DNA from 2 places in the Paenibacillus sp. J22FR83 genome. Region 2 is predicted to be linked to the other one. Evidence: riboswitches for the same ligand, from Rfam matches in the RefSeq annotation. Region 2 holds a riboswitch; the other holds the start of a gene.
The links. A riboswitch is a leader RNA that binds a small molecule or an ion and turns the genes downstream of it on or off. The one in region 2 is predicted to bind cobalamin.
Positions count from the first base shown of each region.

Region 1: another riboswitch for cobalamin. It lies ahead of AC58PV_RS31775 (ABC transporter substrate-binding protein); the one in region 2 lies ahead of AC58PV_RS30160 (S-layer homology domain-containing protein).

Region 1 is NZ_JCAUAM010000026.1:27,049-37,740, forward strand. Features, by position in the region: gene AC58PV_RS31730 (PspA/IM30 family protein) at 92-772, shown strand; gene AC58PV_RS31735 (DUF350 domain-containing protein) at 892-1,311, shown strand; gene AC58PV_RS31740 (hypothetical protein) at 1,539-2,039, shown strand; gene AC58PV_RS31745 (MFS transporter) at 2,164-3,408, shown strand; gene cysK (cysteine synthase A) at 3,470-4,390, shown strand; gene AC58PV_RS31755 (Lrp/AsnC family transcriptional regulator) at 4,589-5,080, shown strand; gene AC58PV_RS31760 (aminotransferase class I/II-fold pyridoxal phosphate-dependent enzyme) at 5,095-6,297, shown strand; gene AC58PV_RS31765 (aspartyl-phosphate phosphatase Spo0E family protein) at 6,375-6,632, shown strand; gene AC58PV_RS31770 (hypothetical protein) at 6,695-7,222, shown strand; cobalamin riboswitch at 7,255-7,407, shown strand; gene AC58PV_RS31775 (ABC transporter substrate-binding protein) at 7,711-8,721, shown strand; gene AC58PV_RS31780 (FecCD family ABC transporter permease) at 8,721-9,758, shown strand; gene AC58PV_RS31785 (ABC transporter ATP-binding protein) at 9,764-10,540, shown strand; gene cobT (nicotinate-nucleotide--dimethylbenzimidazole phosphoribosyltransferase) at 10,564-10,692, shown strand, end outside.
Region 2 is NZ_JCAUAM010000022.1:97,003-107,694, reverse strand. Features, by position in the region: gene AC58PV_RS30170 (energy-coupling factor transporter transmembrane component T) at 1-139, opposite strand, end outside; gene AC58PV_RS30165 (DUF4430 domain-containing protein) at 136-1,056, opposite strand; gene AC58PV_RS30160 (S-layer homology domain-containing protein) at 1,056-2,699, opposite strand; cobalamin riboswitch at 2,835-3,031, opposite strand; gene AC58PV_RS30155 (LysR family transcriptional regulator) at 3,180-4,091, shown strand; gene metE (5-methyltetrahydropteroyltriglutamate--homocysteine S-methyltransferase) at 4,193-6,481, shown strand; gene AC58PV_RS30145 (NUDIX domain-containing protein) at 6,854-7,390, shown strand; gene AC58PV_RS30140 (LysR family transcriptional regulator) at 7,511-7,792, shown strand; gene AC58PV_RS30135 (Gfo/Idh/MocA family protein) at 7,985-9,139, shown strand; gene AC58PV_RS30130 (Gfo/Idh/MocA family protein) at 9,156-10,238, shown strand; gene AC58PV_RS30125 (AraC family transcriptional regulator) at 10,222-10,692, opposite strand, start outside.

The sequences.
Region 1 (10,692 bases), on a different contig from region 2:
TGATAAATATTTAATCCTTTTTGAAACTCATTCTTCCGTAATGCGTATGAAATAGATATAAAAGAGTATGAAACCTTAGGAGGAATTTTAGATGGGAATTTTCAAAAGACTTCGTGATATGACTATGGCTTCAATCAATGATTTATTGGATAAGGCAGAAGATCCTGTCAAAATGTTAAATCAGTTTTTACGTGATATGGAAGAAGATATTTTGGAAGCAGAATCCGCAGTAGCGAAGCAAATTGCAATCGAGAAGAAGTTCAAGTTGCAAGTTGAAGAGTCTGAAGAGATGGTAACAAAACGTACAGAGCAGGCGATGAAAGCTCTTGAAGCAGGGAATGAAGATTTAGCTCGCCGCGCCTTGGAAGATAAGAAAGAGCATCAAGGTCGTTATGATGAACTGAAACGTCAATATGATTTGGCCAAAACAAATGCAGATCAACTTCGTGCACAATTGACTGAGATGAAAGACGAGTTCACGAAAATGAAAAACAAAAAGGATTTGTTGATTGCTCGCGCTGAAACAGCAAAAGCACAAAAACAAATCAACCAAGCTATGTCTGGGTTTGGTACAGATAATGCCGCTAAAGGTTTCGATCGTATGAGTGAAAAAGTACTGCAAATGGAAGCTGAAGCACAAGCGAGTGGAGAAATTCGCGCTAAAAACCGCAGCTTGGACGATGAACTAGACAGTTTAGGTGCAAGCAGCAGCGGAATCGATGATGAATTGGCAGCAATGAGAGCAAAGCTTGCTGAAAAAAAACAATCCTAATGTTATACTAGTTGTACCTGCGAGAGACTGAGTCATACTCAGTCTCTACTACCATATATAGGGAATAGGGGATTTCGTTTAGAGTCTCTCTACTTGTGTAAAGGAAGGCAGGAGATGATATGAACGAAGAGGTGGATGTCTTGTTAAGTAATCCGTATTTAGCAACGCTTGCTTTTTTTGCTGTAGCAGTGGTCGCGCTTGTTGTTTTCCTTACCATCTTCGAAATGGTTACAAAGTATGATGATTGGGCTGAAATTAAAAAAGGGAATCTATCGGTCGCTATGGCAACTGGTGGGAAAATTTTTGGGATTTGCAACTTATTCCGTTTCGCCATCTTAAACAATGACACCATGATGCATTCACTTATTTGGGCCGGCTTTGGCTTTGTACTGTTATTGGTTGCCTACTTTATTTTTGAGTTCCTAACGCCTTATTTCAAAATTGATGAGGAAATCAAGAATGATAATCGTGCAGTAGGTTTCTTATCCTTAACGTTGTCTGTCTCCTTATCCTATGTGGTTGGAGCATGTGTAACTTAGTATCATAAAATATAGTATTTATTGTTTTACATAATAAATCGGCTATATTTCTTGATAAACGCACCGTCCTTGAAGTACGGTTAGTCGTTTATTTTGCATAATCTTGGAGGCTTGAACAATGAAATACCTGTGGGGAACCTTGTTTGCTATTGCGCTTGTGTTTGTAGCGGCAGGGGTTTATTATGTATGGAAATATGCATAGATGCAATTAGCTGGAGGATTTCGCAATGAGCAGTAATGAAGAAGTCGTATGTCCGTGGTGCCAAACCGAAATTGTTTGGGATCCCGAAATTGGGCCTGAGGATGAGTGCCCACATTGTTTCAATGAATTGAATGATTACCGCAGCATTGATCTGAAGGTTAAGCAGACAGGACAGAAGCTTCGTTTCAATGAGCAGGAATATGCGGAATCCGATGAGGACTTATCATTGGCTTGGGATGATTCTGATGAGCCACTCGATAAATATGGCGAGAAGGTCCAACAATTAACAGATGAGCAGGAAGAAGCACCTGAGTGCTCAAGCTGTCATGAATTCTTGCTGCTTGCTGGAACTGAAGTGACAAGTGGAGCTTCCTTCACACCTACGATTCCCAAAACGTTGGGGAGCGCGTTCTTAACAGGCCCGTTCACGACGGATGTTTACGTGTGTCCATCCTGTTTCCGCGTTGAGAAAGTGCTCTCAGATACAGATCGCTTACTGATGGTTGAACGAATCAAATCAGAATAAGATCCTTGGAAGTAGAACCGAGTCTTCGTGGACTCGGTTTTTTTGCGTACATGTGCCTCATATTTTCACTCCAAAGGGGAAGGTTAACAAAAGCCTATACTCGGTTTAAGTTAGGAGGAGGAGTATGCAAACGAATCAAACAAAACAAACGAAACTTACAAATGTGAGTAGCAAAGGGAAGTTGGATGCCCAAGCCATCCTATTGCTAGTGGTGCATGCGCTATTCGGCGGGGCGAATGCTCTGTCTGGTACGTTTGTCGGCGTTTACTTGTGGAAAGCCAAAAACGATTTTACATTAATCGGCTGGTTCACCTTAACGACTCATTTGACAATGGCTATTACCTTCTGGTTGGCTGGCAAGTGGGTGAAAGAGCACAATAAGATGAATTGCTTGCGTATTGGTGTATCGATATCTGCCTGTTTCTACATGTTGGTTCTATGGATGGGAACAAGCAGCGTTCATAATTTTGTTTGGTTGGGTATGGTCCAAGGGATTTCTGTAGGTCTGTTCTGGATAGCGTTCAACGTCGTTTACTTTGAGGTGACAGATCCGGATAATCGAGATCGTTTTAACGGTTGGGTTGGCCTATTAGGCGCAGGTGCTGGCATCATTGCTCCTTGGATTTCTGGTCTGCTCATCGTTACATTGGGGGATGGAGCAGGATACCGCCTTATTTTCTCCATCTCGCTAGGGATATTTCTATTGGGCGTTGTTATTAGTTTTTTTCTGAAGAAGAGGAAATTGAGTGGCACCTACGAATGGCTGTTGCCTCTACGAATTCTTAGGCAACCTCAAACGCCATGGAAGAGAGTGAGTCTAGCTTTACTTTTTCAGGGCGTGCGTGAGGGTGTGTTTGGCTTCATGATTGGGTTGCTTGTGTACATATCGACGTCAAGTGAAGCAAGTTTAGGTAATTTCGCTCTAATTACTTCATCCGTAGCGTTAGTTAGCTTCTGGGCAACAGGGCGCTTCATTCGTCCTTCTTTTCGTAAAAGGAGTATGTTTATTGGATCAGTGATGGTTGTTCTTGTGATATTGCCATTTTTCTGGAAAATGTCGTTCGGCACCTTGCTGATATTCGGAATTGGTTCTGCACTCTTTTTCCCAATGTACTCGATTCCAATGGTGTCCGCAGTGTTTGATTTGATTGGATCCGATGATGAAAGTGCCAAACAACGGGAAGAGTACATTGTTCTGCGTGAGTTATCGTTGAATGTAGGGCGTGTGTGCGGCGTACTTCTATTCATATGTGTCATTTCATGGAGTAAAGAGCCGTTAGTCATCAATGTGTTATTACTCGTCATCGGAAGCTCAACTTTCTTCTCATGGGTATTCATCAGAAACCAGTTGCCTGCAGCCAAGTCTTGACAAAGGTTAGGTTTCCGCATGAAAATGTGAATACATGAGTATGAGATGAGGAGGGGGCACAATGCCGCCAAAAATGGTGAATAGCATCACAGAACTGATTGGAGATACCCCCGCGGTGCGGGTAAATCGCTTGTTGGAGCCGGAAGCAGCGGAGCTGTATGTGAAATTGGAGTATTTCAATCCGAGCGGAAGCGTGAAGGACCGAGCTGCTTGGAATCTTATCGATCAGGCGGAGAAGTCAGGGCAACTTAAGCCAGGAGCCACGATTATTGAACCGACTAGCGGAAATACGGGAATAGGACTTGCGATGAACGCAGCGGCCAAGGGATATAAGGCCATTTTGATTATGCCAGATAACATGAGCAAGGAACGCATTAATATCCTGAAAGCCTACGGCGCCGAAGTCGTTCTAACTCCAGCCGCGCTGCGGATGCCTGGTGCCATTGCGAAGGCTGTGGAGCTAAGGGATCAAATACCTGGCAGCTTTATCCCGCAGCAGTTTGAGAACCCGGCGAATCCAAGTATTCACCGAGTGACGACAGCTCCTGAAATTTTACAACAGATGGAGGGGCGGTTAGATGCATTCGTTGCAACCTCGGGTACAGGAGGTACGATTACGGGAACGGGGGAGGTACTCCGTGAACATTTGCCAAATATCCAAATTTATGTGGTAGAGCCGAAAGGGTCACCTGTCCTCTCTGGTGGAAGCCCTGGTCCGCACAAGCTAGTAGGGACAAGTCCTGGCTTCGTACCAGCCATTCTGAACACAAGTGTCTACGATGAGATTGTGCAAGTGGCGGATGAGGATGCCATCCAAACGATGAAGGATTTGGCAAGCAAGGAAGGTATTCTTGTCGGTCCTTCGGCTGGGGCCTCCGTATGGACGGGCATGCAGGTGGCAAGAAAGCTCGGAGCAGGGAAACGAGTACTATGTATTGCGCCAGATACAGGTGAGCGATATTTAAGTATGGATTTGTTTTAAACCTTGTATGAGGTGAATTTAGACGTATGAGCTGCTTGGATGGTTATCCAGTGGCTTTTTATTATGCCGTCAAAGTGGAATTTTCGAATATAGTTAAATATTCTGCCATTCTTTCACGATCAACAATTGAATTAGGACAGCAATTCATTGTAAGATGAATGGATGAATGAAACATATCTCAGAAAGGTAGGTTTAACCATGGATACTTTGAAGCTTAAAATTCTCGATTTACTAAAGGAAGACGCCCGCAGGAGCGCGGATCTGATCGCCACCATGTTAGGAACGGCGGAGGCCGAAGTTGCGCGAGCGATAAGCGAGATGGAAGCGGATAAGGTCATCGTCAAATATGCGACAGTCGTAAACTGGAGTAAAGTAGCTGACGAAAAGGTTACCGCCCTGATTGAAGTTCAAATTACACCGGAACGCGGACGCGGGTTTGATGCGATTGCGGAACGGATCTACTTATATCCGGAAGTCAAATCGGTTTATCTCATGTCAGGCGCGTATGATTTGCTCGTGGAGATTGAAGGGAACTCACTTAAACAGGTGGCTTCATTTGTTTCCAACAAGTTATCGCCCATCGACCGTGTGCTTTCTACGAAAACGAATTTTATTTTGAAAAAATATAAACAAGACGGCATTATTTTCGAAGATCAGGAAGATGATCACCGTATGCTTGTTTCACCATAAGGAGAGGTAGCGCTATGATTAAGGATGAGACTACAATGCAATCTAGCAAAAAATCAATGAAAGACTATCTGGCTCCTGCGGTGCGTGAAATGAAGCCGTCGGGGATTCGGAAGTTTTTTGATCTCGTAAGCAATAGTAAAGAGGACATTATCTCCTTGGGCGTTGGTGAACCTGACTTTTCGACACCATGGCACGTTCGTGAAGCTGCTGTACATTCATTGGAGCGGGGCAGAACGAAATATACGCCAAACTCCGGTATTCCTGAGCTTCGCGAAGCGATTGCGAACTATTTGTATACTTCTTTTAAAGTGAAATATGAGCCTACGAACGAGGTGCTCGTCACGGTAGGCGGCAGTGAAGCTATTGATTTAGCGCTGCGTTCCCTGATTACACCTGGGGATGAGATTCTAATTCCTGAGCCTTGTTATATTTCGTACTCACCAATCACGGCTATAAGTGGTGGTGTGCCAGTGGGGATCGAAACATTTGCGAAGGACCAATTCAAGCTGACTGAAAAGGCACTTCGCGATGCGATTACGCCACGTTCCAAAGTTCTCATTCTGTGCTACCCAAGCAATCCAACGGGCGGTATCATGAGCTACGAAGATTGGCTGCCGATTGCTAAAGTTGTAGAAGAGCATGATCTGATCGTTATTTCCGATGAAATTTATGCAGAATTGACGTACGGTCAGAAACACGTGAGCTTCGCAGCAGTGCCTGGGATGCAGGATCGGACGATCCTTGTTAGTGGATTCTCTAAAGCTTTCGCAATGACTGGATGGCGGATGGGGTATGCTTGTGGTCACAGAGAGTTGATTTCCGCTATGACTAAAATTCACCAATACACGGTGATGTGCGCACCAGTTATGGGGCAAGTCGCTGCACATGAAGCGTTGACGAATGGACTGGAAGAGAAAGATCGGATGATTGAGTCCTATAATCAACGGAGAAGATTGATTGTCAAAGGCTTCCGTGAAGTCGGACTAGAATGTCATGAACCGCAAGGTGCTTTCTATGCGTTCCCAAGTATCGTGGCTACAGGATTAACATCTGATGAATTCGCGCAACGTTTATTGTACGAATCTAAGGTTGCAGCTGTGCCGGGCGATGTGTTTGGATTAGGTGGCGAAGGCTTTCTACGATGCTCTTACGCTTATAGTGTTTCCCAACTGAATGAAGCCTTAGAGAGAATCGGTAATTTCTTGAGGAAATTATAATATTCTTTATAAATTCATATGTTCATAGGAGACGAAAACTGGTATTCTAAGAGTAAGGAGGGATGAGCGTGGCTTTTATGGAATATCAGCTTACTAACTTTCAGAAGCAATTTCAAATTCGAGAGCAAGATTTCGGACAGCGCTGGCTGACCAGAAATGCCAAGAAGCAAAATTCCCTAGCTCTACTTGAAGAAGAGATTCATTCGTTGAGGCGTAAAATGGAACAGATGGTCATGGAAGGTCAAGAAATGACATCTGATGCGGTTGTTGAACTAAGTACGATGTTGGACCACAAAATAAACGAATATATGACAGCAGGAAAGAAAAGTCGGTGAAAACCGACTTTTCTGACGACTACCGACAAAGAGAGAGTATTGACGGAGGGAATTACATACACATGAAAGCAAAATGGTTATTCGTTGTTATGCTGGGAATGATTTTGATGCTTACAGCTTGTGGCGGACCGAAGGCAGATGTATCCGTATTTATGATGGGACCTAACGGGTTTCCGAGTGAAGCAGCGGAGAAATTGGAAGTATCTTTGAAATCCAAGGTAGGCGAAGTTCCTACTGTGAAGCTGAATACATCTCCAATTTTTTCATTGGAAAAAATGATTGTTGAGCTTGCTGCTGGTGGTAATGGCATCTTCATCTTGGGAGAAGAACAGTTCAAAGGTTTGAGCAATCAGGCGGGATTTGTCTCATTGGATAACGTCATCAATCCTAAGGATTATCCAGATGGGGTTATCGAGATCAAAGAAGAAGGTAAGGCCGCGGAGAAGCACTTGTATGGCATTCCACTTAATGGGAATAAATGGATGAAAGAACAAGGCTTTGAAGGTAAAGGATTATTCGCTTTCATTCCTCAGAATGCTCCGAAAATGGACGAGGCTATGAAAGTTCTCCAAATTATTGCACAGAAATAAGAGCGCAACTTGAATCGACAAATAGCTTGAACGTATAATATGCAACTATAGGTACTAGTAGATTTCCAATTGGAACCTTACTAGTTAAGGGGAAGCCGGTTCAAATCCGGCACGGTCCCGCCACTGTAATTCAGTCTTGCGAAAGTCTGGAGAGTCAGGATACCTGCCTATCGTGCCGATACAACATCCTTCGAGGAAAAGGATCGCGTTAAATCAGGAAGCAGCGATTGAATGTGAGCTGCCCAATACCGCGATTTATCGTCTCCTTCGTTCCTAGTGAACAAAGGGGATTTTTTATTTGGAAAGTGAACACACGCTTCGGCGCCAACCACAGGGCTCTTGGCCAAGTGGGAATGATTAACTGGATTATCTCCTGTTATTTCAGGTGAAAATCGTCAAATGGTACATGTTGAGTAAAATTAGATGTAGAAAATCCAGTTATTCTCCCTTGGCTATAGAGCCAAAATAATGAAAAGAGGGTTTAAGTGATGAAACAGAGCAATTTCAAAAGAGGACTTATTCTTACATTAGCGGTTGCTACCGCGATTTCGTTAGCTGCATGTGCGAAGAAGGAAACGGAAATTACAGATCCATCGAAATTAGGTGGTGCGGGGACGAAGGCTCCAGTAGCATCGGCAGCTCCAGTAACTGCGAAGAAAACGACCTATCCGTTGAAAGTCAAAGATGCGACAGGTAAAGAGTTCACATTCGACAAAGCGCCAGAGCGAATTGCTTCCGTGTCACCATCAGAGACAGAAACGCTGTTTGCGATTGGACTCGAAGCAAATATTGTCGGAGTGTCGGATTTTGATGATTATCCAGATAGCGCCAAATCGAAGCCCAAGCTAGGCAGCATTACGAAGCCAAACACGGAGGCTGTCATAGCTACGAATGCGAATGTTGTCTTCACGGGTGTTTCCATGGATGCTACAACTGTTGAGAACCTACGTAAGGTGAATATTAACGTATTCAAAGTTGATCCCAAAACGTTAGATGATGCTATGAACAATATTCTTACATTCGGACAAATTACGGATCATCAAGAACAAGCCGAAAAAGTCGTTGCCAAAATGAAAGCGGATCGTCAGAAGGTTGTTGATGCCGTGAAAGACGTGAAGCAGGAGAACAAGAAAAAAGTATACATCGAGTTTGCACCAGGTTGGACCGTGGGAAGCGGCGTGTTCATGGATGAGTTGATTACCCTATCTGGGGGGATTAACGTGGCTGCGGATAAAGCTGGCTGGTATGAGATCAGTGAAGAGAAGATCATTCAGCAAAATCCGAATGTCATCTTATTCGCCAATGGTATTGTCGATTTTAAAAGTAAAAAGCCGCTAGAGGAAATTATTCGTTCACGCGGAGGCTGGGATGCCATTGATGCGGTGAAAAATAAACGCGTGGTCGGTCTTGACCAGAATTCCGTAAGCCGTCCGGGTCCTAGATTGACGGAGGGGCTGCTGGAAATAGCGAAAGGAATCTATCCTGAATTGGTGAAATAATGAAAAGAAAATTAATGCTTGGGGGAGGAGTGGGAGTTATACTCCTTCTTCTTTCTATTGTGGTGAGTTTATCCATTGGGTCGGCTCAACTCCCTATTACACATATTGTGGGGATACTGGCGAAGCATCTTCCTTGGATAGGTAGTCACATTGAAGTGAACTGGCCGCAATCTTCGGAACAGATCATCAATAAAGTAAGAATCCCTCGCTTGTTATTAGGTATACTTGTAGGAGCCGTACTTTCCATAGCTGGCGCTGGATTTCAAGGCGTTTTGCGCAATCCGCTAGCCGACCCCTACTCTCTCGGTGTATCTTCAGGAGCATCTGTTGGTGCAGCATTTCTTATTTATTTCGGGCTGCAATTCGCCTGGTTCGGGCAATGGTCGATCCCTATTGTAGCTTTCGCAACTGGCCTTATTTCCTTATTCTTAGTCTTGAGGCTGGCCATGATTGATGGGAAGTTGAAGATGGAAACGTTGATCCTATCCGGTGTTGTCATGCAAGCATTTTTAGGTGCGTTTGTATCGTTTCTAGTCGCGATATCGAATCAAACGATTAATGAAATTCTTTTCTGGCTAATGGGTAGTCTATCGATGCGCGGATGGTCATATACGTATATGATTTTACCCTATCTCGTAATAGGGATCGTGATTCTGCTAAGCTATGCGAGATCGTTGAATCTACTGGTACTAGGAGAGCGCCAAGCTGCGCATCTCGGAGTTCATGTCGAGCGTACGAAACTGATCGTATTGATTGCTTCCACTTTGATCACGGCGGCGGCTGTGTCTGTGGCGGGGGTTATTGGCTTTGTAGGATTAATTGTGCCGCATTTAGTACGGCTGTTGGTGGGGCCGGATTATCGCTTAATTATTCCTTTATCGGCGATCGGAGGCGGGATTTATGTGTTATGGGCAGATACATTGGCCCGAACAATCCTGAGTCCTACGGAAATTCCTCTCGGCGTGGTTACGGCGTTTCTGGGTGCGCCATTTTTTGCCTATCTACTCCATAAAGATAAGAAAACGTTGAGAGGTTGATTACGATGATTGGAGTCGAGGGGCTTTATCAGAGCTTTCGAGAGCAACAAGTGCTGAATAATATGAGCTTTGAGGTTGGGCAGGGAGAGTTTTTTGGGATCATTGGTCCAAATGGCAGCGGCAAATCTACCCTGCTTCGACTTCTCTCAGGCATGGATCCTGTGATGCATGGGAAAGTGCGTGTAAACGGAAACCCGATATCTTCGTATTCGCGCAAAGAGCTTGCTAAATGGCTCGCGGTCCTTCAGCAAGATGCTTTGCCCCCGGTTGGCTTCACGGTTCGTGAAGTCGTGGAGATGGGGCGCTATCCGTTCCAAAATTGGCTTGGAGAAGATTCGGCGGAATCAGAGGGTCTTATTGATGCCATTATTACAAAGCTTGAGTTAGACGGGCTCGTTGATCGAACGATTGAGCGTCTGAGTGGTGGAGAACGTCAACGCGTTGCACTAGCCAAAGTGATGGCACAGCAACCAAGCTTGCTCATGCTCGATGAGCCGACAACTTTTCTTGATATTGGATATCAGATACAGATGATGGATTACATTCGTTCTTGGCAGCAGGAGTCGGAATTGACGGTGATTGCGGTTTTACATGACCTGAATCTGGCAGCGCAGTATTGCACGAGATTGATGATCGTTCATGAAGGACGAGTCGTCGCAATCGGAACACCGGCAGAAATTATTACGAGTACACAAATAGCTGACGTATACGGAACAGAGCCGATTGTGCTGAAGCATCCGGTTAGTGAAGTACCGCAAATTTTGTTACAACCTGGGAAATAAATTGGGTTCGGAGGATGGAGATAATGAACACTCTACAACAGTTGATAGATAGGATTGAACCCGTTAATCAAGCGTCTGCTCGTCAAGCTAATGATCATTTGGACCAATTGACGAAACCGCAAGGAAGCTTGGGAAAGCTTGAGGATATTGCT
Region 2 (10,692 bases):
GATAGATCGAATAAGCAAAGGCAAAGCTCAGGGAAATCACTAGACTGATCGGATGCATGAAGACCATTGAGAACAGGATGACGCATGTAAAATATAGAAAATTAACGAAGGGGTGGAAGCTTGCAAAGGAATCCCTCATTGCTTCTTACCACCGCCTGCTGAATTATAGGTGTCCCCGACGTCACGTCCCAAATCACAGGTGTATACCCATTCAATGACATCCCCTTGCTTCAGTTGATAGCGGCTCGCACCATAATTGGGGAACCAGCCATTCACTTTGTACATCCAACCTGAGAGCTCTCCACAATCAAATTCATATAGGTTGTTAATCCCTTCGATATAGGCGGAATTATAAATCGGGGTATTCACGAATTCCATATGAATTTTGTTCTTCTTCATCTCTCTTTGTAGGACATTAAACACGGACTCTCCCTCATAAAAAGTCACCTGCTGGGCTTTGAAAATCATACCATCCTTCGGGACTAGATCGACCTTCTCCGGATCGAGAAGTTTCATGTTGTTAAGTATCGTTAAGCAGCTTACCGAAAGGGTAGCTGTCAGTTGTTTGTCAGAAGTTTTCGCGTTCTCCGGCTCTATGGGCAGCGGCTTGCCTTCAGGAACAGGCTCGGTCAGGTATGGATCCTTCCCCGTCTTAGGGTCAATTGGCATAGCTGATCTTGCGCTTGGGGCGGTTGCCTTGGGTAGATCCAATTGGCTGCCGTCCCCACCCGACTTAGCCTGTGGCTCCACGGCCTGAGTCGAGGCAGGTGGAGATGGGGATGCAGCCTCAGACGCAGGCGGAGACGCCACAGTCGGACTTGCCGCTGGTGTCTCGGTACTTGAAAGTGCAGCGTCGGGTGATGTTGTGGGCGCTGGCGACCGTTCAGCGCTCGGTTCAGTCACAGCAGGTGAAGCTACCGCTGGATTATTAGATTCAAGCGCGATGGTAGACGTCGGCATAGCCTGTTGCCGCGGTTGTCCGCTGCTTAGGTAGGCAATGACGAGTACGACCAGGATAAGTGCTGCGGCAATAACTTTATTTTTAGTAAATCGCATTAGCTCGCCTCTTTAATTAACTGTGCTGCAGTGAGTAGGCGGTAAAGCATCTCCGCGATTTCAGCCCGTGTAACAGTTTGAGTAGGCTCAATATTGAGCATATCCTGCGATAATAGCTGTTCGCGATAGTTAAAAGCCAGTGCATTCCTCGACCACTCCGCCGTGAGTGTGTAATCCCCGAATTGCGCTAGCATATCTCGGATTGCACTTGTGCTTAACGTCGTATTCATGCCAGAGAGCTTGCCTGCATTGGCAATCATGACAGCAGCTTCCTGCCTCGTAATCGTATTATTTGGCGTAAATGTGGTATCGGACGTTCCGCTTACGATGCCGTAAGAATATGCCGTACCAACATAGTCTGCGTACCATGCTGCAGCAGGGACATCATGGAATTGTGTTTGTTTTCGCAGAGGAAGGCCGAGACCTTTGGTTACAATGGTTGCAAATTCAGCGCGAGTCATTGTTTGATTCGGCGCAAAATGATTGTCCGTCAATCCATTAATAATGCCTCTAGATGCCAGGGATGCAATGGCTGTTTTGTTCGCATGTTCGGTAATATCCGAGAAAGACGGATTCGCAGCGATGACGGGCATCACTTTGATATCCTTGTTCTTGTTGGCTAATCCGTAATTGCCTACATGCGTAGATGAAGTAGATAACTTGACATCGTTCATTCTGTAGAGGCTGCTCTGACCTGATAGGATGCGTTGGACATTCACAAGTCCATAGAGGGCCTGCTCTGTAGACATGCCCGTTGCTCCGCTGCCATCCGTGGTATGTTGAAATCCTTGTCCTTTTGAATAAAAGGAGAGTAAATTATCGACGATGGTTTTGCCATTTTTCACAAAACGACTGTCGTGTAGGTCAATCCCCAGTTCACATAGTGCCATTAATACCTGCACGGTGCTCTCCGAAGTACTTACACCCAAGCTGGCATACCCGCCTTCATTGTCCTGTATGCGAGATAGAAGTATAATGGCCTTCTCTGTTGCTGCTTTGACTTTCGCATTGTTCTGATAGTTGGCTAGAGCTTGCAAGGCCATGCCGGTAATATCAGGATCAGCCGACGTGCCCGAAAGTGCAAAGCCGCCATCTGCTAACTGATTCGATAGAATTTCGTCAATGTACATTTCTCTCGTTGCCTGCGTCTTGGCCGTTGGGTTGACAGGTATCGTATACTTGCCGCTGTCGAGCGCAATTAAAGCAAATATCGGCCCATTGATCCCTTGCCATATCGTCTTGTCAAAGTCGCCGAGCGGCTTCAGCAAATTATAGCCTCCGACGTTACTGGGATCCGCGCCAATTGCTGTTAAAGCGATAATCAAGCGGGAGTATTCGGTATACTTTTTATCATGCAGATTGCCATTCAACGCTTTCACGTAGGTTTCTACGCCTCTATAATAATCGTCGTAATAGCTTTGCGGCACGTCAGCGGAGGAGCGAGCAAGGCCAAGAATGGCCCATTCACCGCCGATAGAACCAACTTCCGGTTTCTGTACAGTCGTAAGCACATACTGCGCTGTATCCTGTACAGCAATGTCTACAGCTGCATTCGGCATAGCGGATACAGGCACGATGTTTAGACTGCTTGCCAGTAGGAATAGAGCCATGAATAGGGTGAACATCCTATAAGGTAGTTTCATTGTGATCCTCCAAGTGAAAAATGATAGGGATGATGAACATACAAAAAAGCCCTTGCGTGGAAAAAATCAAGGGCTGTGATGTCAGTATGGGTCGTAGACAACGAAAAAAAGCACCTCCTCTATCATCCGTAGAGTTTGTGAATACACAGTAAGGCTGGTCTCCTGACTCATGCGTCAACGCTTCTCTCGCCTTCCCAGTATAGCTATACCAGTGGCCATTTCTAGAGTCGCTCGTCATTTACAGTGGCGGGACCGTGCTGGAATTTCACCAGACTTCCCAATTAAGCATTACCTACGTTCGTAAGCATGCACCTTAACTATCCATTATTTAATTAGTTTAATCATATATATAGTTGAATTGTTTGTCTATGGAAGTTTACTAGCAAATGACCTTCCATTTACGGCAATTCACACAATATGTGTTACCATAGTCATAATTCACGAAGCGCTGGTTCATATGCCAGTGGGAGGGACGAAGCCATGACATTACAGCAATTAAAATATGTGATTGAAGTCGCGAACCGCGGGTCGATTAATGAAGCAGCGAAACGGCTGTTTATTTCTCAACCCAGCCTTTCCAATGCGATTCGAGATCTGGAAGAAGAACTCCAAATCTCGATCTTCGATAGATCCAATAAAGGGATCTCACTTTCGAAGGAAGGTGTGGAATTCCTAAGTTATGCGCGGCAAGTTGTCGAACAGGCGGAGTTACTGGAAAGTCGATATCTCAATGCGAAGCCTTCTTCGCAGCATTTTTCTGTATCGACGCAGCATTATGCTTTTGCCGTAAATGCATTCGTGAGTCTGGTTGCGGAGTATGGGCAGGAGGAATATGAGCTCGCTTTACGTGAAACCAAAACATATGAAATCATCGAAGATGTCAAAAACTCGCGGAGCGAGATCGGCATTTTATACGTGAATGAGTTCAATGGCAAGGTGATAAACAAGCTGCTGAAAAGCGCAAATCTGCAATTTAATAGTTTATTTATCGCCAAACCGCATATTTTTATCTCCATTAAAAATCCGCTCGCTAAGCAATCCATGGTCACCATTGACCAGCTGCAGAGCTATCCGTATTTATCCTTTGATCAAGGGGAATATAATTCTTTTCATTTTGCCGAAGAAATTCTTAGTACGATGTCACATAAGAAAAGCATCCGTGTGAATGACCGGGCGACGCTTTTCAATTTATTAATCGGTTTAAATGGATATACCATATCAACCGGGGTCTTAAGCTCAGATTTGAATGGCAATGAGATTATCCCTGTACCACTGGATTGTGATGAAACCATCAATGTGGGTTGGATTTCCCATAGCCATATCTCGCTATCCAAGCTGGGAACTGCTTATGTAGAAGCCCTTCAACAAGCCATTGCCCCCATGGTGCTTTAATATAGCTTTTTCCTATATCTAGATATACATTATTCCAGTTACGTTATAACTACTCTGCTATGTTATCTTTTGTATAACAAATTGCAGAGGGGTTTTGTCCGATGGTAAGAAGCAGTAGTTTAGGATATCCGCGTATCGGTGCTGACAGAGAATGGAAGAAGGCACTCGAGGCTTTCTGGGCAGGTAAGCTGGAAGAATCAGAGTTTGAATTACAGTTGCAGGAGATTCGTTTAAATCACTTGCGCAAGCAGCAGGAGAAAGGGATTGACCTTATTCCTGTCAACGATTTCAGCTATTACGATCATATTCTAGATACAGCTGCTATGTTTGGCATCATTCCTGAGCGGTTTGCTTTTAAGGGTGGCGTAGTGCCCTTGTCAGTGTATTACGGAGTTGCCCGAGGAACGAAAGATGCTACAGCAAGTGAAATGACCAAATGGTTCAACACCAATTATCATTATATCGTGCCTGAACTGAACGGAGCTTCACCTGTCATTACGGAGAACAAGCCTCTAATTGCTTACCGGGAAGCGAAAGAGAAGCTAGGTATCGAAGGTAAGCCAGTTATCGTCGGTCCTTTGACATTCTTGAAGCTGTCCAAAGGCTTCAGCGCATCGGAGTTCGACACGTGGTTGAACACGTTGCTTCCATTATATGTGCAAATTCTTAAAGAACTTGCAGAAGAAGGCGTTCAATGGGTACAAATCGACGAGCCGATTCTCGTCACGAAGTTGAGCGATGGGGATGTTGCTAGACTGAAAACCATCTATGAAACGTTTGCCGAAGCCGTGCCTGGCTTGAACATTGTTTTGCAAACGTATTTTGAATCCGTAGATCGTTACGTTGACATTATTTCCTTGCCGGTCAAAGGATTTGGTCTGGACTTCGTTCATGGCCTTCAAGGAAACTTGGCAGCTTTGAAAACCTTCGGATTCCCAGCTGACAAAGTATTAGGTGCAGGTGTCATCGATGGACGCGGTATTTGGAAAGCATCTCTGCGTGAGAAGCTGGCGTTGTTGGAAGAAATTACTGCGCTTGTACCGGCTGAACGACTTCTCGTACAATCGTCAAGCAGCTTGCTCCACGTGCCTGTATCGACGGAGCGGGAGACGAAGCTGGAGGCTGTATTGAAAGATGCGCTCGCTTATGCCGATGAGAAACTGGTTGAGCTTGTCTTGCTTACGAAAGCTGTTTCCGCAGGCCCTGCAGCGATTGCCGGAGAATTGGAAGCATGCGATCGTGCCCTGCAAGCCCTGCAAGAGTCGGAAGCGCGCAGCCGCAACGATGTCGGACAGAAGGTTGCAGAGCTTCGTGTTCAGCAGCCGGAGCGTTCCCGTCCTTTTGCGGAGCGTCATGTCGCGCAACAAGCGAAATGGCAGCTGCCACTATTCCCGACAACGACGATCGGAAGCTTCCCGCAGTCTGCGGAAGTGCGCAAGGCGCGTCAGTTGTGGCGTAAGGGCGAGTGGAGCAATGAACAGTACGAGACGTTCATTCGAGAACAAATCGACATCTGGATCAAGCTGCAAGAGGAGATTGGCATCGATGTACTCGTTCACGGGGAATTCGAGCGGACGGATATGGTTGAGTTCTTCGGCGAGAAATTAGCTGGATTTGCCTTTACGCAGTACGGTTGGGTCCAATCGTACGGATCCCGTTGCGTGAAGCCGCCGGTCATTTACGGAGATGTTGCCTTCATTGGCGAAATGACGGTTGAAGAAACGAAGTATGCGCAGTCTCGCACTAGCCGTCCTGTCAAAGGGATGTTAACGGGACCTATTACTATCATGAACTGGTCATTCGTCCGTGACGATATCTCTCGCGAACAAATCGCTTACCAACTGGCTTATGCGCTTAGACAAGAAGTCGAAGCACTTGAGGGAGCTGGAATCGGCATGATCCAAGTGGATGAGCCTGCGGTTCGCGAAGGCTTGCCGCTGAAGGAAGAAGAGCAAGCCGGTTATCTGGCTTGGGCGGTCAAAGCTTTCCGCATTGCGACTTGCACGGTGCAAGACACAACACAAATTCATACGCACATGTGCTATTGCGAATTCCATGACATGATCGATTCCATCGAAGCGATGGATGCTGACGTTATTTCCATTGAAACGTCCCGCAGCCACGGTGAATTGATCCATAGCTTCGAGCTGAATACTTACAAGCTGGGTATTGGCTTAGGCGTATACGATATTCACAGCCCACGCGTGCCGAGTGTCGAGGAAATGACAGCGATGATCGAACGCGCCCTGCGTGTACTTGATCCGAAGCTATTCTGGATCAATCCGGATTGCGGTCTGAAAACGCGCGGACTCGAAGAAACGGTTGCTTCCTTACGCAACATGGTAGCGGCGACGCAAATTGCTCGTGACCAGCATGCTGCTCTAGTGTAGAACCAGTAATTCTTACTCTAGCATTGAAATATCCCTTGAGTTACGTCTGGAAAAAGTATTTGATCCTAGGATCAAATACTTTTTTGCATACAGGGCGGTGGCATGTGGGGCATTTGGAGAATTTACCGGTGTTCTGGGGGAATACATGGATTTTATACAGTTATATTTGGGGATTGCTGATCAAATGAAGATTAGATGGAAAACCTCCAGTTAAATCGACCTGTTTTATCCGATTCGAGAGAAAGTGGCAGTTTTACCTGCATATTTTACAGTTAAATTAGATACTCAGGGGAATATGGCGAAAATAGCTGTATATTTTCCATTTAGGTGAGAAGAAACCCAACACATAAACAAGAAAATGGAGTGCATCCTGTGAAAAAGAAACTCATCCTCAGCATTGATTATAATCAGAATAGTTCGTTGTTTCATGCGTTTGCCGGTGCGCTGCCCCATCAACATATCCTATTATCGAAGGAGTGTCTGAGGGAAGAAGCGAATTGTGTTCTGATTTTTGCTTTCTATCAAGGTAAGCTGGTTCTTGTTAGGCATAAGGATCGCGGTTGGGAATTACCTGGAGGAACTAGGGAGGAAGGCGAGTCTATTATACAAACGGTTATCCGGGAGATGCATGAAGAGGCTGGCGGAGAACTCGATACGATTGAACGAATTGGGCAATACCTCATTTATGAAGGGAACCATCTTGTATTTGTGAAAAATATCTATATTTCAAAGGTAAGTAAGCTTAATGAGCTGCCAAAAGGATTCGAGACGGATGGTGTCAGGCTGTTAGATGTTGTTCCAAAGCAACATGAGATTATAAATGACCCTACATTTAGTCCCTTATTGAAGGACAATGTGTATGCGATTGTCTCCGAATGGATTAGGGATCACCCCTTTACCAATCACTAGTCATTTGTGTGTCTCGGCAGAAGCGGAAATACAGCGTTTTGGGGGATTGGTATCGTCCTATGCATTGACAATATTTATTGATAATGATAATCTTTATCAATAAATGAGGGTTTTGTTTAAATGGGAGTGATCTGTCTGAAATGGCTGGATAAAATAGAAACATTTATCACACTAGCTGAATGTCTTTCTTTTACGGAGACGGCTAAACGTTTGTACTGCTCCCAGCCGACCATTACGACGCAAATTCAGCAGCTGGAGGAGCAATTTCAGGCAACTCTTTTTCTTCGTTTAGGAAAGAAAATTGAACTGACGAAGCAGGGGGAAGTATTGCTTGAATACGCGAAGAGAATGACAAGTTTGGTCGAAGAAGCGACCGTTAAAATAAAAACGGCAGATCAATAGAACACTAGGGTCAAGTATTGTAATAGATCAGACAGAAGAGTCCTTGCGGTGTGCGAGGGCTTTTTTTGTTTTGCTTATCAGACACTGGATATGTAAACCGCAAAGTAACGGCATTTTTGCACAAGCTAACGTCACTTTTGTAACCGTATTCTTGGTATGCTTGGAACAACAAAAAGCAAGGAGATGAAGTGGATGCTGAAGGTAGCGATTATCGGTGCTGGCGCGATCTCGAGGGCGCATATTGAAGCGTATTTACAATTTCCAGAGCGGTGTACGATTGTCGCGATCAGTGATATTTATGAGGATAAAGCGCAGGAACGCATTGACCAGTTTGAGCTGAAAGATGCGAAGGCTGTGAAGGATTATAAGGAGCTGCTGGAAGCCGGGATCGATCTGGTGTCGATCTGTACGCCACCGTATACGCATGCTTCGCTTACAGTTGAATTCCTAGAAGCAGGCGCGCATGTCATGGTGGAAAAGCCAATGGCTTCCTCGCTCGAGGAATGCGATATCATGAACGCGGCTGCGCAGCGGACAGGCAAGCTTCTCTCGGTGGTTGCGCAGAACCGCTTCAAGACACCGATGATGAAAATGAAATCGGTGCTGGAAAGCGGCCTCATGGGCAACATCGTCCATACGCAGGTCGATTCTTTCTGGTGGCGTGGCCACTGTTACTATGACCTATGGTGGCGCGGCACGTGGGAGAAGGAAGGCGGCGGCCCAACGCTGAACCATGCGGTGCATCATATCGACGCCTTGCTGTGGATGATGGGCAGCCCGACAGAAGTGCAGGCGTTCATGAGCAATGTGTCGCATGACAACGCGGAGGTCGAAGACCTCTCGATCGGGATGCTGCGCTTCGCGAACGGATCGTTGGGGCAGATCACGAGCTCGGTCGTGCATCATGGCGAGGAGCAGCAGTTGATCTTCCAAGGTGCGAAAGCACGCGTATCTGCGCCATGGAAGGTGAAGGCGTCGAATTCGACGTCGAATGGTTTCCCAGAGCCGAATACGGCGCTAGAGGAGGAGCTGCAAGCTTTGTACGATGGTTTGCCAGAAGTGATTTACGAAGGGCATGCCGGTCAAATCGACAATGTGTTAACCGCTATTGAAACTGGCGCACCTGTGCTAATCGATGGGATTAGCGGGCGTCAAACGTTGGAGCTTATCACGGGTATTTACAAATCAGCGAGCACGGGTGAGCTTGTGAAATTCCCGCTAGGCGCGGAAGATGCCTTCTATACAAGAAGCGGCGTGCAGGCGAATGCGACCCATTTTTATGAGAAGAACACATCGATTGAAAATTTCGCACCACAGACGATTACGACAGGAAGCTCATTTAAATAAGAGGAGATTGATGGAAATGCAAAAAAGCGATGGCATGAATTACGCTCCGCAAGGGAGTTTTCAAACGGTATGTCAGCCTGGGGAGTTTGTTTTCGCAGCGGCAGCATTGGATCACGGGCATATTTATGGGATGTGCAATGGTCTGCGCGAAGCAGGCGGGGAATTGAAATGGGTGTACGATCCAGATCCGGCCAAAGTGGATAAATTCCTGAGCACCTACCCTGGTGTGCGTGCGGCAAGTTCGTTGGAGGAGATTCTAGGAGATGCCGAAGTGAAACTGGTGGCAGCTGCGGCGATTCCTTCTGATCGCGGTCCTCTAGGGCTGCGTGTGATGGATAGCGGCAAAGATTATTTCACCGATAAAGCACCGTTTACGACTCTAGAGCAGTTGGAAGCGGCGAAGGCGAAGGTAGCGGAAACAGGTCAGAAGTATGCGGTCTATTACAGCGAGCGTTTGCATGTCGAAAGTGCCATCTACGCAGGGCAATTAATTGAACAGGGCGCAATCGGTCGCGTTCATCAAGTCATTGGACTAGGGCCGCACCGTATTAGTTTATCGAGCAGACCGGATTGGTTTTTTGAGAAGGAGAAATTCGGCGGTATCTTGTGCGATATCGGGAGTCACCAGATTGAGCAGTTCCTGTACTTTACAGGGGCAAAAGATGCGAAGGTTGTGCACAGTAAAGTAGCCAACTACAATTACCCGCAGTATCCGAATTTTGAGGATTTCGGGGATGCGACGTTAATCGGGGACAATGGAGCAACGGGTTATTTCCGGGTAGACTGGATGACGCCAGATGGGCTGAGTACTTGGGGAGATGGCCGCATGACGATTCTGGGGAGTGAAGGATACATTGAGCTTCGCAAATATGTCGATATCGCCAGAGAGCAGACGAGTAATCACGTGTACCTTGTGAACAAGGATGGGGAGCAGCATTTCGCGGTTAGCGGGCAAGTCGGTTACCCATACTTCGGGCAGCTAATCTTGGATTGCTTGAACCGCACGGAAGTGGCGATGACGCAGGAGCATGCCTTCAAAGCAGCAGAGCTGTGCCTGATTGCGCAGCGCGATGCGATGATCATTACGGGCGCTGAGTAAAGGATGCCTCGTGATGCTTCTGTAGTTGTTTGCGATATTGGTGAGGCGTAATGCCGATGTGGCTCTTGAACATTTTGCAAAAATAAGAGCAATTCGTCACCCCAATCGCCTCGCCAATGCGAGCAACCGCCTGATCCGTTGACGTAAGCAGCTTCACGGCTTGCTGCAACCGCCGAGCAGTCACATAGTCGGAAATACTCGTGCCCGTGCACTCAGTGAATAGATGGGACAAGTGGTAGGGGGAGAGATGCAGTTCAGCGGACATCAGTTCCAAGCGCAGCGGTTCAGTGTAGTGCTCCTCCAACCAGCTAAGAATACGCTCGGCTTGATGGGTTTTGCGTGTGCGCGTGGGGCCAGAGCGATTCTGATCTTCACTTTGTGCCCACAGCGGCATGAAGCTACGAAAAAAAGCGATGAGAAAGAGGGAATATTCCTCTAGCTCATCTTTTTTGTC